One region of the Rahnella aceris genome, then DNA from elsewhere that is predicted to be linked to it. Evidence: predicted binding sites of a transcription regulator. Region 1 holds the regulator's gene; each other region holds the start of a gene.
The links. Region 1 encodes LexA, which represses DNA repair genes until DNA is damaged. Its sites were predicted from a motif close to TNCTGTATGTACATACAGNA; they were not measured.

Region 1 (3,151 bases):
CAGTGAAATCCCGCGTAACCCGAGGAATACCGTCAGCGCCAGCCACAACGCATGATTGCCCAGCAGCGGTAAAGTGAACAATGTCAGCCCGTACCCCAGCGCCGCCACCAGCATGCTGTTTCGCATATCCCGCCCACGCGTTGCGCCGATAAACATGCCATCAAGCAAATAGCACCAGACAGCCACCAGCGGCAGTATAATTTGCCAGCCAAGATATCGGTCCGCCAGCTCACGCAATTCCGGTAATGATGTCAGCGCATCAATGATCGCCCCACCCGCCAGCGCGTAAATCAGAGCAAAAAACAGCGCAACCAGCCCGGCCTGACGACACGCGGCATGCCAGACATTCAGCAGTTTTTCGCGGTTGCGGGCACCGAATGCCTCACCGGAATGCGCTTCGATAGCATAAGCAAAACCGTCAAGTGCAAACGCGGTAAATGTCAGCAGGTTCATCAACACGGCGTTGACCGCCACAATGTGGCTGCCCAGCCGCGCGCCCAGAACGGTCAGCGATGCAAAGCAAAGCTGCAACAGTAATGAGCGCAGCATGATGTCGCGGTTAAGCCCGAGAAGACGGCGCAAATTACCACGCCACGCGGAGGTGATTTCTGCGCCGGTGATACCGCGTCGTTTCATCACCCGCCAGACGAAATACAGCCCGATGAGTAGCGTGAAATACTCGGAGCTTGCCGTCGCCATGGCTGCGCCACGCACGTTCCAGCCCAGCCCGATCACCAGCCACAGATCCAGAATGATATTCAGCAAATTCCCGGCAATCAGCAAAATCACCGGCCCGCGAACGTACTGAATGCCGAGCAACCACCCGAGGATCACCAGATTCGCCAGTGAAGCCGGGGCGCTGAACCAGCGGATTTCGATAAACAGCCTCGCCTGTTCAAGCACGGGCTGGCTGCCGCCGACAATGTGAAACGCCAGCTCCATCAGCGGATGACGGAATACCACAATAATGACGCCCGCCAGTACAGCCAGAAGGAAGGGTTGTACAAAAGCACGCGCCAGAAGCTGATTATCTTTCGCGCCCAGCGCCTGAGCGGTCATGCCGGTGGTACTCATCCGCAGAAACAGTAAGAGCATAAAAAGGAAAGTGGTGATCATCGAACCCACAGCCACGCCGCCGAGATAATCCGGGCTGTCGAGATGACCGATCACTGCGGTATCCACCAGGCCGAGGAGTGGCACCGTGATATTGGAAAAAATCATCGGCAATGCCAGCATCCAGAGCGCTTTATCGGCAGGGCTTAAAAAGGTGTTTTTGAGTGTGTGTCGCAGGGAATGATGTTGCATAGAGAATCTCATGCCGGAGGTTCAGGTTATGCCTGTAAATGACATCGCCCCGAAAGGGGCGATGATGAGAGAAACGCATTTCTCTTTGAATTCACATGGATGCCAGAGGCCGCCGCCATCCATATTCAATTAGTTTTAGTCTTGTCTATCTGACACAGCAATTTCTGACTTAGTCATATCTGACCGAGTAATTCGCGTTATATCAAGGCGGCAACTAAGCGAACGCCGGGAGCATACACAAGTATGTGACCGGGGTTGCGAAGGCAGCCAACGCAGAGATAGCTCGAAGTACGAAGGTCAGATCCAGTCGCCGTTGCGGATAACACCTACGGCTAAGCCTTCAATGCTGAAATTCTGCTCGCGCAAATCCACCACGATCGGCTGAAACTCGCTGTTCTCAGGCAATAACTGCACCACACTGCCTTGTTTTTTCAGGCGTTTCACGGTGACCTCATCATCGATACGGGCCACCACAACCTGACCATTACGCACGTCTTGCGTTTTATGCACGGCCAGCAGATCGCCGTCAAGGATACCAATATCACGCATCGACATACCGCTGACACGCAGCAGGAAATCGGCGCTCGGCTTAAACATTTCCGGATCGATCTGATAGTGCCCTTCGATATGTTGCTGCGCCAGCAGCGGTTCACCGGCGGCAACGCGGCCAATCAGCGGTAAACCTTCTTCTTCTTCCATCAGCAGACGAATGCCGCGTGATGCACCGGAAACAATCTCAATAACACCTTTACGCGCCAGCGCTTTAAGATGCTCTTCCGCCGCATTGGGAGAACGGAACCCCAGACGTGATGCAATCTCTGCGCGGGTTGGTGGCATACCGGTGGTGGAGATATGATCGCGAATAAGGTCGTAGACCTCTTGTTGTCTGGTCGTTAAAGCTTTCATTCCGCCCCCTGGTTGTTTATACAGTCTTGCTGTGAGTATATACAGCTAAACGGTCAATGAAAACCTAAGATTGAATAAAAACAGGGCATAACGTTGATTCCTGGAATGCAGATTCCAAATCAGAACCATCGCGACCAAAAGATGCTGACCCAGACAAAAATCGCCAATATGATGGTCAGAAGTACGGCAGCAGAGCCGATATCTTTTGCGCGACCAGAAAGCACATGAAACTCAGGCCCGATGCGGTCTATTGCACATTCCACCGCGCTGTTGAGCAACTCCGTGACACAGACCAGCACGACGGATCCCACCAGCAGGATACGTTCAATGGTGCTGACATCAAGCCAGAAAGATAGCAAAATTAACGGGATAGCGACGCTGGCCTCCTGGCGAAATGCCGCTTCGTTTTGCCATGCCGCTTTGAATCCTTTCCAGGAATAGCCGGCCGCTTTATAAATTCGGGTAAATCCGGTGACTTGGTTCGCCATTTCGGGTACTGATCCTTAGAGTGTTTGCAGCATTTTAGCTTTTATATGACCACAGATCTCCACGGATCTTTCTGGTATCCTTGCGGCGAAATTGCTAACAAGAGGCTTCACGTTTTTATGTCAGGTTGGCGTAGACTTTATTACACATTATTGAATTTACCACTCTCATTGCTGGTAAAGAGCAAGGTCATACCTTCAGATCCGGTTACCGAGTTGCATTTAGACCCGACGCGGCCGATTTTGTACGTATTACCTTATAATTCCAAAGCCGATTTGCTGACGTTGCGTGCGCAATGTCTGGCGCAGAATCTGCCTGATCCTCTTATTCCGCTGGAAATTGACGGCACCCTGCTACCAAGCCATGTCTTTATAGCCGAAGGCCCGCGCGTATTCTCTTATTACACGCCGAAGCAGGAATCCGTAAAGCTGTTCCACGACTACCTTGATTTGCA
Region 2 (3,151 bases), on a different contig from region 1:
ACCACGCGCTGTTTGAGGATAAACTGGTGCTGGTGGTGTCTGAAGATAACGGCGAGGATATGAGTGAAAGGCTCAGGAACCGTCCGTTACTGCGTTTGTATACTGAGCGGGCGGGGGGGCTGAATGCGCAGACAGACCGTTTTTTACAGGAGAATCTGTTTCATGTTTCATCGGTTCAACTGGCGGAGGATATCCAGACTATTGTCGCACTGGTAGCGGCCGGGATCGGCGTGGCGTTGCTACCCGAAAGCGTCGTGCATATTGCGCCGCCGGAGCTGAAAATACTTCCGCTCACCGGCCCTGCGACGCGCTGGCAGGTGGGGATTGCATGGGACGCCCGGAATGAAGATGTCATTCGCGATAACTTTGTGCGGATGGTGACTGAAAATCTCAAAGCCGCTGCCTGTATATAGAACGGTCCGGAATGTGGCCCGCGCCATCAGGCCGACGGCGATAAGTTCACCAATGCGAAAGACCCTGACCAGAATTCAGTTTCTGTTTCCAGCCGTGCGTTCAGGAAAGCCTGAACTACCCGTCTTTGTTCAGGTAAATTCCTGGCCGGGTGATGACCCAGGTGTAGTCAGGTTCGTTAACCGGTGTGTAACCAAACTTTTGATACAACCACGGCGCGGTAGAAGTAAAGAGTGCCATCCGGCGAAGTTTTGCTGTGACCGGATGCGACTGCACACATTCGATCAGCCATGCGCCCAGATTTTTCCCCTGATAATCTTCCAGCACATAGACATCACACAGGTAAGCAAAGGTGGCGTAGTCCGTGATAAAGCGGGCGTAACCGATCTGTTTTCCGTCGTCGAACAACCCGAAGTTCAGGCTGTTTTCTGCGCCAGCGCGCACCGTCTGTTCGTCAATGCCCGGCGCCCAGCTTGACCGGGTCAGGTAGGCGTGAATTGCCGGAATATCCAGTTTTTGAAAATCGGTAGTGATCAGATAAGTGTCTTTGGTCCAGTTGCATACAGCTTTCAGGTTTGTCACGGGAACCTCACAAGTTCGTTGAAAACAGGTCGTTTTCTACCTTACCGGCTAACGCTGAGAAATTCACCCGCGTTATAGTTGCCAGGGTATGTGCCCGGCCTTTGACGCGCCGCACTATAAAAATCAGGCCGGATGATGTATCCTGCACTGATTATTGGTATGCTGTATATAATTACAGTATAAGGAGCGAATCATGGCTGTTGAAACAAAATTTGTTGTGGTCAGAAAAGGTGAAGAGAAAATGACTTTTGCCAATAAGAAAGAAGCAGACGCTTACGACAAGATGCTGGACATGGCGGATGCTTTTACTGAATGGCTGTTACAGAGCAATATCGGGATGGATGAAGCACTGGCGGAAAACATTGCACTTCACCTCGCCGAGCAGAAAGACACCGTCCAGCATATTCTGCGCACCAGCAAATTGCCGGAAGCAGAAATCGCACACCAGCCCGCTGCTGAAACGCCAGCAGAAGCAGAAGCAGAAGAAGTGGTCGCAGAAAACGTGGCTGCTGAAGAAAATGCTGCCGAAGAAAATGTTGCCGAAAAACCTGCCACTGCCAAAAAAGTCCGTGCGGTAAAAGCCGCGTAACTGAGAGAACAGCGTGCGTAACGGCACGCTTTCTTCCCCCCTGATACCACGCTCAGTATTTCAGTGGCAAACGGATCACTTCTTTCAGAATACCGTTGTGGAGCCTCACATATCCCCCCTGTTTCAATTGTGAAAGCACTTTCATGATCGTGCTGCGTGAAAGGTGCGTCTTAAGCTGAATGTAATGGGCAGCAGGAATATTTTCGCGTATTTCCGGCGGTTCTTTCATGAGTTCCATGAGCTGGTGGCGCAGAATTTCATAGGATGTTGGTGCCGTCAGCATTGTGCTTTTGACATAGAGATTGTTGGTCATCCTGAAAAAGTGCTTTGCCATTGGCTCCCACAACTCCAGACGATCAATCAGGGCATGCATCTCCGCCACGGTGGAGACGGCAATCTCAGATTCATCCTGCGCCTGAATAAACATTCTGGCCTCTGAGGGCACCGCACCGCCAATACCAATGATGCCCGGCACTGACAACGTGCCTATCAGCACAGGTTCGTCGTTATGAAAGGTTTTAAACCAGCCTTTGCGAATGAAATAACAATAAAATTCCCCCCTCTCATACAGATGGAAGCGCGAGCCCGCGGGGACAGTACGGAACTGGAGATAGGGAATAAGTTCGGCAAATAGCTCAGCGGTAGCCTGACTGAGGTCTTTGCCCTTATCACTCTCGGTAACCATCGTTATTAACCTCGTCAGGCAGCAACAGCAGGGAATTACCTTAAATTTAGCAGAGTTCCCTGTCCGGTGAATGCGGCCTTAAGAGGCCGTTTGGGGCATAATCCTCTTTCCCCCGCCATGCAAAAGGACACGCAATGAAAGCTGAACATGAGTATTCACTGAAAACCCTCCCGGCTCCCGCGACTTACCCTCACATTCCCACCCCGGTATTATCCGATGAAACCATGGCGTCACGCCTGCGTCATATCCTTCACGCGATGCAACAGCATCAGCTCGACAGCCTGGTGATTTATGCCGACAAAGAACACGGCGGCAATTTCGAATATCTTGCGGGTTTTATCCCGCGCTTTGAAGAAGCCTTGCTGGTGGTGCGCGCGACCGGTGAACTGACTTATGTTATGGGGAATGAAAATCTGAAACTGGTTCCCCATGCGCGCAACGCGGGTCGCTGCCTGCATGCGCCGGTGTTTTCCCTGCCCAACCAGCCGATGAAACATCATCAGCCGCTGCACGATTTGCTTAAATCTGCCGGTATTGCTGACGCGCAGCACGTTGGCATTGCAGGCTGGAAACTGTTCAGATGTGACCCTGTCACGGATAAAACCACCTTTGATGTGCCCGCGTTTGTCCTCGACGCAGTCCGAAAGGCCGCGGGCGTGGCTGGAGATGTGGTCAACGCCACCGGTCTGTTTACCTCGCCAGAAAATGGTGCGCGGCGGATTAATACCGCTAATGAAGTGGCGTTTTATGAATACGGCGCCAACCTGGCCTCCACTCAGGTGCTTGCGGCGCTGGATACGATTGCACCCGGCAAATCAGAAAAAGAAATCGGTCAGTTACTGGCAGGAGAAGGCCAGCACGGGAACGTGATTATGATTGCCGCG
Region 3 (3,151 bases), on a different contig from region 1:
GATAGGCCGTTTAACTTCAACACCCAGCGCGCGGAAACTTTCCACCTGTCCGATAAGATTACCACGGCCTTGCGAGAGTTTATTCATCGCGGATCGATAACTTCCCTGCGCTTTGTCGAGACTTTGTCCCATCGACTCCATGTCATCCACAAACAGCCGCAGTTTGTCGTAAAGACGTGCCGCGCGGTCGGCGATACGTTTGGCGTTCTGACTCTGATGCTCATAGCGCCACAAGTTACTGATCGTTCGCAGCGCCACCAGCAGGGTCGTCGGGCTGACCAGCATAATATTGTGCCGGAGCGCTTCGCTAATCAATTCTGGCTCACGGTCGATAGCCAGCAGAAAAGCGGGCTCAACAGGGATAAACATCAGCACATAATCGAGGCTGCGCAGACCGGGAAGTTGCTGGTAATCTTTGCGCCCGAGCAGGCGGATATGTCCGCGAACCGAGGCAATATGTTCATTGAGCGCCGCTTCCCGCTCGCTGTCATCCTCGCTGTTGAAATAGCGCTCATACGCGACCAGGGTCATTTTGGCATCAATCACTACGTCTTTATTCTGCGGTAACCTGACGACCACATCGGGCTGCATCCGGCTGTTGCTGTCAACCTGCACGCTGACCTGAGTCTGGTACTCATGCCCTTCACGTAAACCGGAAGCCTCGAGCACGCGGCTCAGCACCACTTCCCCCCAGTTGCCCTGCGTTTTGTTGTCACCTTTCAGTGCCTTGGTCAGGTTGACGGCTTCACGGGCCATCTCCACATTCAGTTGCTGCAGATTGCGGATCTCATGCGCCAGCGTATGGCGTTCACGGGCTTCCTGCCCAAAGCTGTCCTGCACCTGACGACGGAAACCATCCAGTTGCTCGCGCAACGGCAACAGTAACTTGTCGAGACTTTGCTTGTTCTGTTCGTCGGCACGGCGGCCATTTTGTTCGAAAATCCGGTTAGCCAGATTTTCAAACTGGCTGCTCAGGCGCTGTTCGCTGTTAATCAGCAGACGCTGCTTTTCTTCAGCCGCCATGCGGGTTTCATCCAGACGGGTTGAAACCTCACGCAACTCCGCTTCCTGCGCGCTGTTGATTTCCCGCTGCGCACGCAGTTCCTGATTCAGTTGCTCACACTCGTTTTGCCAGTGGGCAAGCAGTTGTAATTTTTCCTGACTGGCCGCCTGCAGGCTATGCAGTTTTCGCAGCTCAAGTTCAGCCTCACGCAGTTGCTGCTGCCCTGATTGCCGCTCGCTTTTGTGCGTATCATTTTCCGCTTTAGCCTGTTCCAGCGATTGTTCCAGCAAACGGCGCTGCGTTTCATACTCCGTCTGCTGTTGCTGTTGGCGCAGGCTGGCGATAAGCCAACCTACGAGTAAGCCCACTAACCCCGCCCCCAGGGCTGTCAGGATGCTGATATCCACGCGATTTCCCTCTTAAAGTCTCTTGCGGCCAAGGTAATGTCAGGCTGTATGGATGTCCAGTCTATTTTCTGTTGCATTGAGCCTTTGCGAGACGTCTTCCAAAAAGGAATTTCTCTGTATTTTCCCCCTTGCGATAGCCAGCCACAGAGAGCAGCATTCAAAACCAGCGGCTCAGCCACTGAATGCCGAAAGCACCTGGCGCCAGGATGCCGAAAGCCCAGATGAGTGCAGACGTCACATTCGCAATCTGGAAATATTTTTGCGGCATACCGCAGATACCGGCAACCAGTGGCACAACGGCACGAAGCGGGCCAAAGAAGCGGCCAATAAAAGCCCCGGGCATGCCCCATTTTTCAAAGAAAGCATGTCCACGAACCAGCATTTGCGGATGGCGGGAGAAAGGCCAGAAATTGCCAACCCGATCCTGATAACGGGCACCAATCCAGTAAGAAAGCCAGTCTCCCAAGAAAGCGCCTGCGGCGGCGGCGGCCCAGATGGGCCAGAACGGAATACCGGTTTCGCCGATCAGCGCGCCGAGTCCCAGCAAGATAAACGTTGCCGGGAGCAGCAGGGAAAGGAATGCCAGAGACTCACCAAAAGCCAGAAAGAAAACGATCGGTGCAGCCCACACCTGATGGGCGCGGATGAAGGTAGTGGTGTACTCAAGAAGGTCGTGAACAGTCAAAAATGCAGTTCCTTTTGTCAGAGATCCGGGAGGAGGTTCATCAATTATTCCAGATGGATTACTAACATGACCTTAACAGATCTGCTTAGCAGGGCAAAAAAACGGGCCGCCAGAGGCAGCCCATTGATGTGATGATGTGATGTGGTTGTTTTAGTTTTATAGGGACTAAATAAGCCTGCGGGCTGCTTCTACAACAATCTTCACCGCATGACTTTCAGTCTTTTTCATGGTTTCCGCATTAGGGATTTCCTGCTGCATGCGGTTCACGATAACACCCGCCACCATCCCCGCGCGCAGACCCTGGCTTGCACACATGGTCAGCAGAGTCGCGGATTCCATTTCGTAGTTCATGACGCCCATTTCCTGCCACTCTTTCATCGATTCTTTGAAGCGACGGACAACACGGCCAGAGTAAGTGTCATAACGTTCCTGACCCGGATAGAAGGTGTCAGAAGAGGCGGTAACGCCAATGTGCGTCGCGGCACCCACGGCTTCTGCCGCCGCAACCAGCGCGGTGGTGCAGGCAAAATCGGCTACTGCAGGGAATTCCATCGGCGCAAAGTGCAGGCTCGCGCCATCAAGGCGAACGGCAGCGGTCGTGACCAGAACGTCACCGACATTGATGTGTGGCTGGATAGCGCCAGTTGTGCCGACTCGCAGGAAAGTACGGATCCCCAGTTGCGCCAGTTCTTCAACCGCAATAGAGGTCGAAGGGCCACCAATACCGGTTGAGCAAACAATCACAGATTTGCCATCAAGCTCAGCACGCCATGAGGTAAATTCGCGGTGGGAAGCCAGACGAACCGGGTTCTCCATCAATTTGGCAATTTTTTCCACGCGCTCAGGGTCGCCGGGAACAATCGCCAGCGTCGCGCCGTTTAAATCTTTTTTGGCCAGGCCAAGATGGAAAACTTCAGGCTGAGACATAACAAACTCCTCTGTGTGTAAGGTCATTTATTGGCAGGAGGAACACCCGGCAACTGTACTGAACATTGTGACGTTATTTCGTGACGGTCGTCACTATGATGTAACAACGGGAATTTCACATACATTTAT
Region 4 (3,151 bases), on a different contig from region 1:
GTGATGCGCATAATTGCGATGCCGAACTGGCGTCCGTGGTGTCGAACATGAGCTCTGAGAGAAATAACGAACCGGCGACACTCGAAGCGGCGTTTCGCCTGTTATGCCTCAATCATACTATGCTGAGCTACATTTCAGCGCTGGGTGCCCATCGCGAAAAACTCAATGATGCCGAAACCCTGAGGTTGCTGGATGATGCAGCATGCTGCGTTGACGGCGCTTTGCATCATCTGCCTTCTGAAGCAGAACGCATCCAACACGCGCTCGGTGAACTCACTGCACGTATTCAGATGCGTACAACGGATATCGACAGTAAAGAGCAGCTCGTGCTTCAGCAAATTGGATTACTGGTGGCTCATTTGCCTGAGCTCACCAGTCTTAATACTAAGATCCTGCCGGCACAAAATCGGCTCTAGTTGCAGATAACTTACGCAAACTTAGTGCACAACCGTTGATAGCTGCTCTTGGTGATGGTTAAACCAGTGAGTTAATGACTCTCTGGATTCCATCGGCAAAGCGGCTTCATGGAAGCCCAAAATTGCCCCTTCGAGTGCCATCAGTAAATTAATCCCTAAATTCTTTTTTTTAATGGCACACAGTTTGAGGTAGGTATGGCAGGCCCCCTGTAACCGCAAGTCCCCCGAGTTCTCAATGCCGACTTGCCAGAGCATCCTTTCTAGCGCCAGCGAGAGATTGGGTAAATCTTTCAATCGGACCGCTTCGTTGTTTTTTTTCAGCTCTATATCCCGCAACATCCCTTGCAACGATAATCTGCCCAGCTCGCACAGTGCCTGGTGATCACTCCATTGCCGGGCACTCACTTTGAAATAACGCAACTGCACATCCATGCCTCGCTTGCGATAGGTCAGCCTCTCCATCTTTTTGCGGCGAAAATGAGTTTCGGTTTCTCCGGTCGCTCGCAGATAGAGTTCACCATCAGAAACCAGGGCGAACATGACGCGGTCAGCGGACAAGCTCATCCCCCCAAATTGGGTGCGGGAACGAATATTACCCAACGGGGCAAAAATATCCAGACACTCAAGCACTCGTTTTTTTGATTTGTTTATCATTGCGTTATCCTTTTCACGTTAATCCCTTGCTTCCATTTTGAGTTACCAAAACAGCTAAAAGCAAAATACGCAATCTTATGAACTCCAACAAACATAAAATGCCGTTACAGCCTGTTGCCTTCAAAATTTGCGAGATATCTTGGAAAAATTGGGTTGATCTTTGCTCACCGCCAGAGTACTGTACATACATACAGTAACTCACTAGAGTACATCATTATGCGAACTCAACACCATACAAATCATCATTTTAGTCAGCTTGCTTTGCCCGTCACTCCGTCACAGGTAAATACGTCTGCATCCTTGAATAATGGTCTGATCACTGAGTTCGTCTATAGTGCGAGCCAACCTGCTTTTGCGCAGTTATTACTGCCCTTACTGCAACACCTGGGTATGCAGTCTCGCTGGTTGTTGTGGCTCACACCTCAACAAAAACTGAGCCGTCATTGGTTATCTCAGTCAGGTCTGCCGGTGGATAAGATGGTGCAAGTTAATCAAATTACGGCGATGTCGACGGTAGATGCGATGGAGAAAGCCTTGCAGACGGGTAACTACAGTGTCGTGTTGGGATGGCTTCCGGATTTGAGTGATACTGAGAGGGAAAGATTGCAAATTGCAGCACGCCAGGGTGGTGCTTACGGCTTCATAATGAGACCGACAAATGAACAGAATTCAGCTTGTGGACATCATTCCACAGTAAAAATTCACTCTTCCGTATACCATTAGTTCAAAATAGGAATCTTCCTATGAAAATAATGCGGAACTTAGTGATTTGTGCTGAATAATGCCTGCAAGCCAGTAAAAACGGGCTTCCGGAATGCAGATTAGTGCCAGATTTTGTCAGCAAATTGCCAAAGCCGTTAAGAAATGTGTCCGTTTTTCCCTTTTTTTCCACGGTGTTAACACATCAAGCTTGTAAGTTTCGCGCCACGTTGTAGACTTTACAACGCCAAGGTTGCTCGATAATGCCAACGTAAAGTGGCAAGTTCTGAAATGAAGCAATAATCTTGGCGTAAGGATTTTAACCAAGGGCTTAAAAAGCTTAAAGCTCAATTGCCTATTTGGATGATAACGAGGCGCAAAATGAAAAAGACAGCTATCGCATTAGCAGTGGCACTGGCAGGTTTCGCTACCGTAGCGCAAGCCGCCCCTAAAGATAACACCTGGTATACCGGTGGTAAATTGGGCTGGTCCCAATACCATGACACTGGTTTCGCAAACGCTTACAACGGTATCGGCAACGGCCCTACCCACGAAAGCCAACTGGGTGCAGGTGCGTTCTTGGGTTACCAAGCGAACCAATACCTGGGCTTTGAAATGGGATATGACTGGCTTGGCCGTATGCCTTACAAAGGCAGCGTAAATAACGGCGCGTTCAAAGCACAAGGCGTTCAGCTGGCTGCTAAACTGAGCTACCCGCTGACTGACGATCTGGACCTGTACACCCGTCTGGGTGGTATGGTTTGGCGTGCAGATGCTAAAGGTAACTTCAACAACGGTGCTAATGGTCGCGTAAGTGATCATGACACTGGTGTTTCTCCACTGGCAGCAGTTGGTGTTGAATACGCAGTAACCAAAAACTGGGCTACCCGTCTGGATTACCAGTGGGTTAACAACATTGGTGACGCGGCTACCGTTGGTGCACGTCCTGATAACGCAATGCTGTCTGTAGGTGTTTCTTACCGTTTCGGTCAAGATGAAGCAGCTGCTCCAGTTGTTGCTCCAGCACCAGCTCCAGCTCCAGTTGTAGAGACTAAGAAATTCACTCTGAAATCTGACGTTCTCTTCAACTTCAACAAAGCGACTCTGAAACCAGAAGGCCAACAGGCTCTGGATCAGCTGTACAGCCAGTTGAGCTCTATCGATCCTAAAGACGGTTCTGTTATCGTTCTGGGTTACACCGACCGTATCGGTTCAGAACAATACAACCAGAAACTGTCTGAGCAACGTGCTCAGAGCGTAGTAGATTACCTGGTATCTAAAGGTATCCCTGCTAACAAGATCTCTGCACAAGGCCAAGGTAAATCTAACCCAGTTACCGGTTCTACCTGTGACTCCGTTAAAGGCCGTGCTGCTCTGATCGA

Region 2: a site for LexA is predicted at 1,154-1,173, ahead of GW591_RS16765 (YebG family protein). Genes of this name have one in related genera too.
Region 3: a site for LexA is predicted at 1,453-1,472, ahead of rmuC (DNA recombination protein RmuC). Genes of this name have one in related genera too.
Region 4: a site for LexA is predicted at 1,247-1,266, ahead of sulA (SOS-induced cell division inhibitor SulA). Genes of this name have one in related genera too.

The regions. Positions count from the first base shown of each region.
Region 1 covers NZ_JAADJV010000002.1:658,678-661,828, forward strand. Annotated here, with positions in the region: gene dinF (MATE family efflux transporter DinF) at 1-1,305, opposite strand, end outside; gene lexA (transcriptional repressor LexA) at 1,603-2,211, opposite strand; gene GW591_RS15395 (diacylglycerol kinase) at 2,331-2,699, opposite strand; gene plsB (glycerol-3-phosphate 1-O-acyltransferase PlsB) at 2,817-3,151, shown strand, end outside.
Region 2 covers NZ_JAADJV010000003.1:279,226-282,376, reverse strand. Annotated here, with positions in the region: gene GW591_RS16775 (LysR family transcriptional regulator) at 1-413, shown strand, start outside; gene GW591_RS16770 (GNAT family N-acetyltransferase) at 529-993, opposite strand; gene GW591_RS16765 (YebG family protein) at 1,187-1,582, shown strand; gene GW591_RS16760 (helix-turn-helix domain-containing protein) at 1,635-2,267, opposite strand; gene GW591_RS16755 (M24 family metallopeptidase) at 2,402-3,151, shown strand, end outside.
Region 3 covers NZ_JAADJV010000007.1:132,411-135,561, reverse strand. Annotated here, with positions in the region: gene rmuC (DNA recombination protein RmuC) at 1-1,410, opposite strand, end outside; gene GW591_RS23195 (DedA family protein) at 1,568-2,095, opposite strand; gene udp (uridine phosphorylase) at 2,261-3,022, opposite strand.
Region 4 covers NZ_JAADJV010000001.1:703,032-706,182, reverse strand. Annotated here, with positions in the region: gene yccS (YccS family putative transporter) at 1-416, shown strand, start outside; gene GW591_RS03140 (TfoX/Sxy family DNA transformation protein) at 438-1,070, opposite strand; gene sulA (SOS-induced cell division inhibitor SulA) at 1,287-1,793, shown strand; gene ompA (porin OmpA) at 2,151-3,151, shown strand, end outside.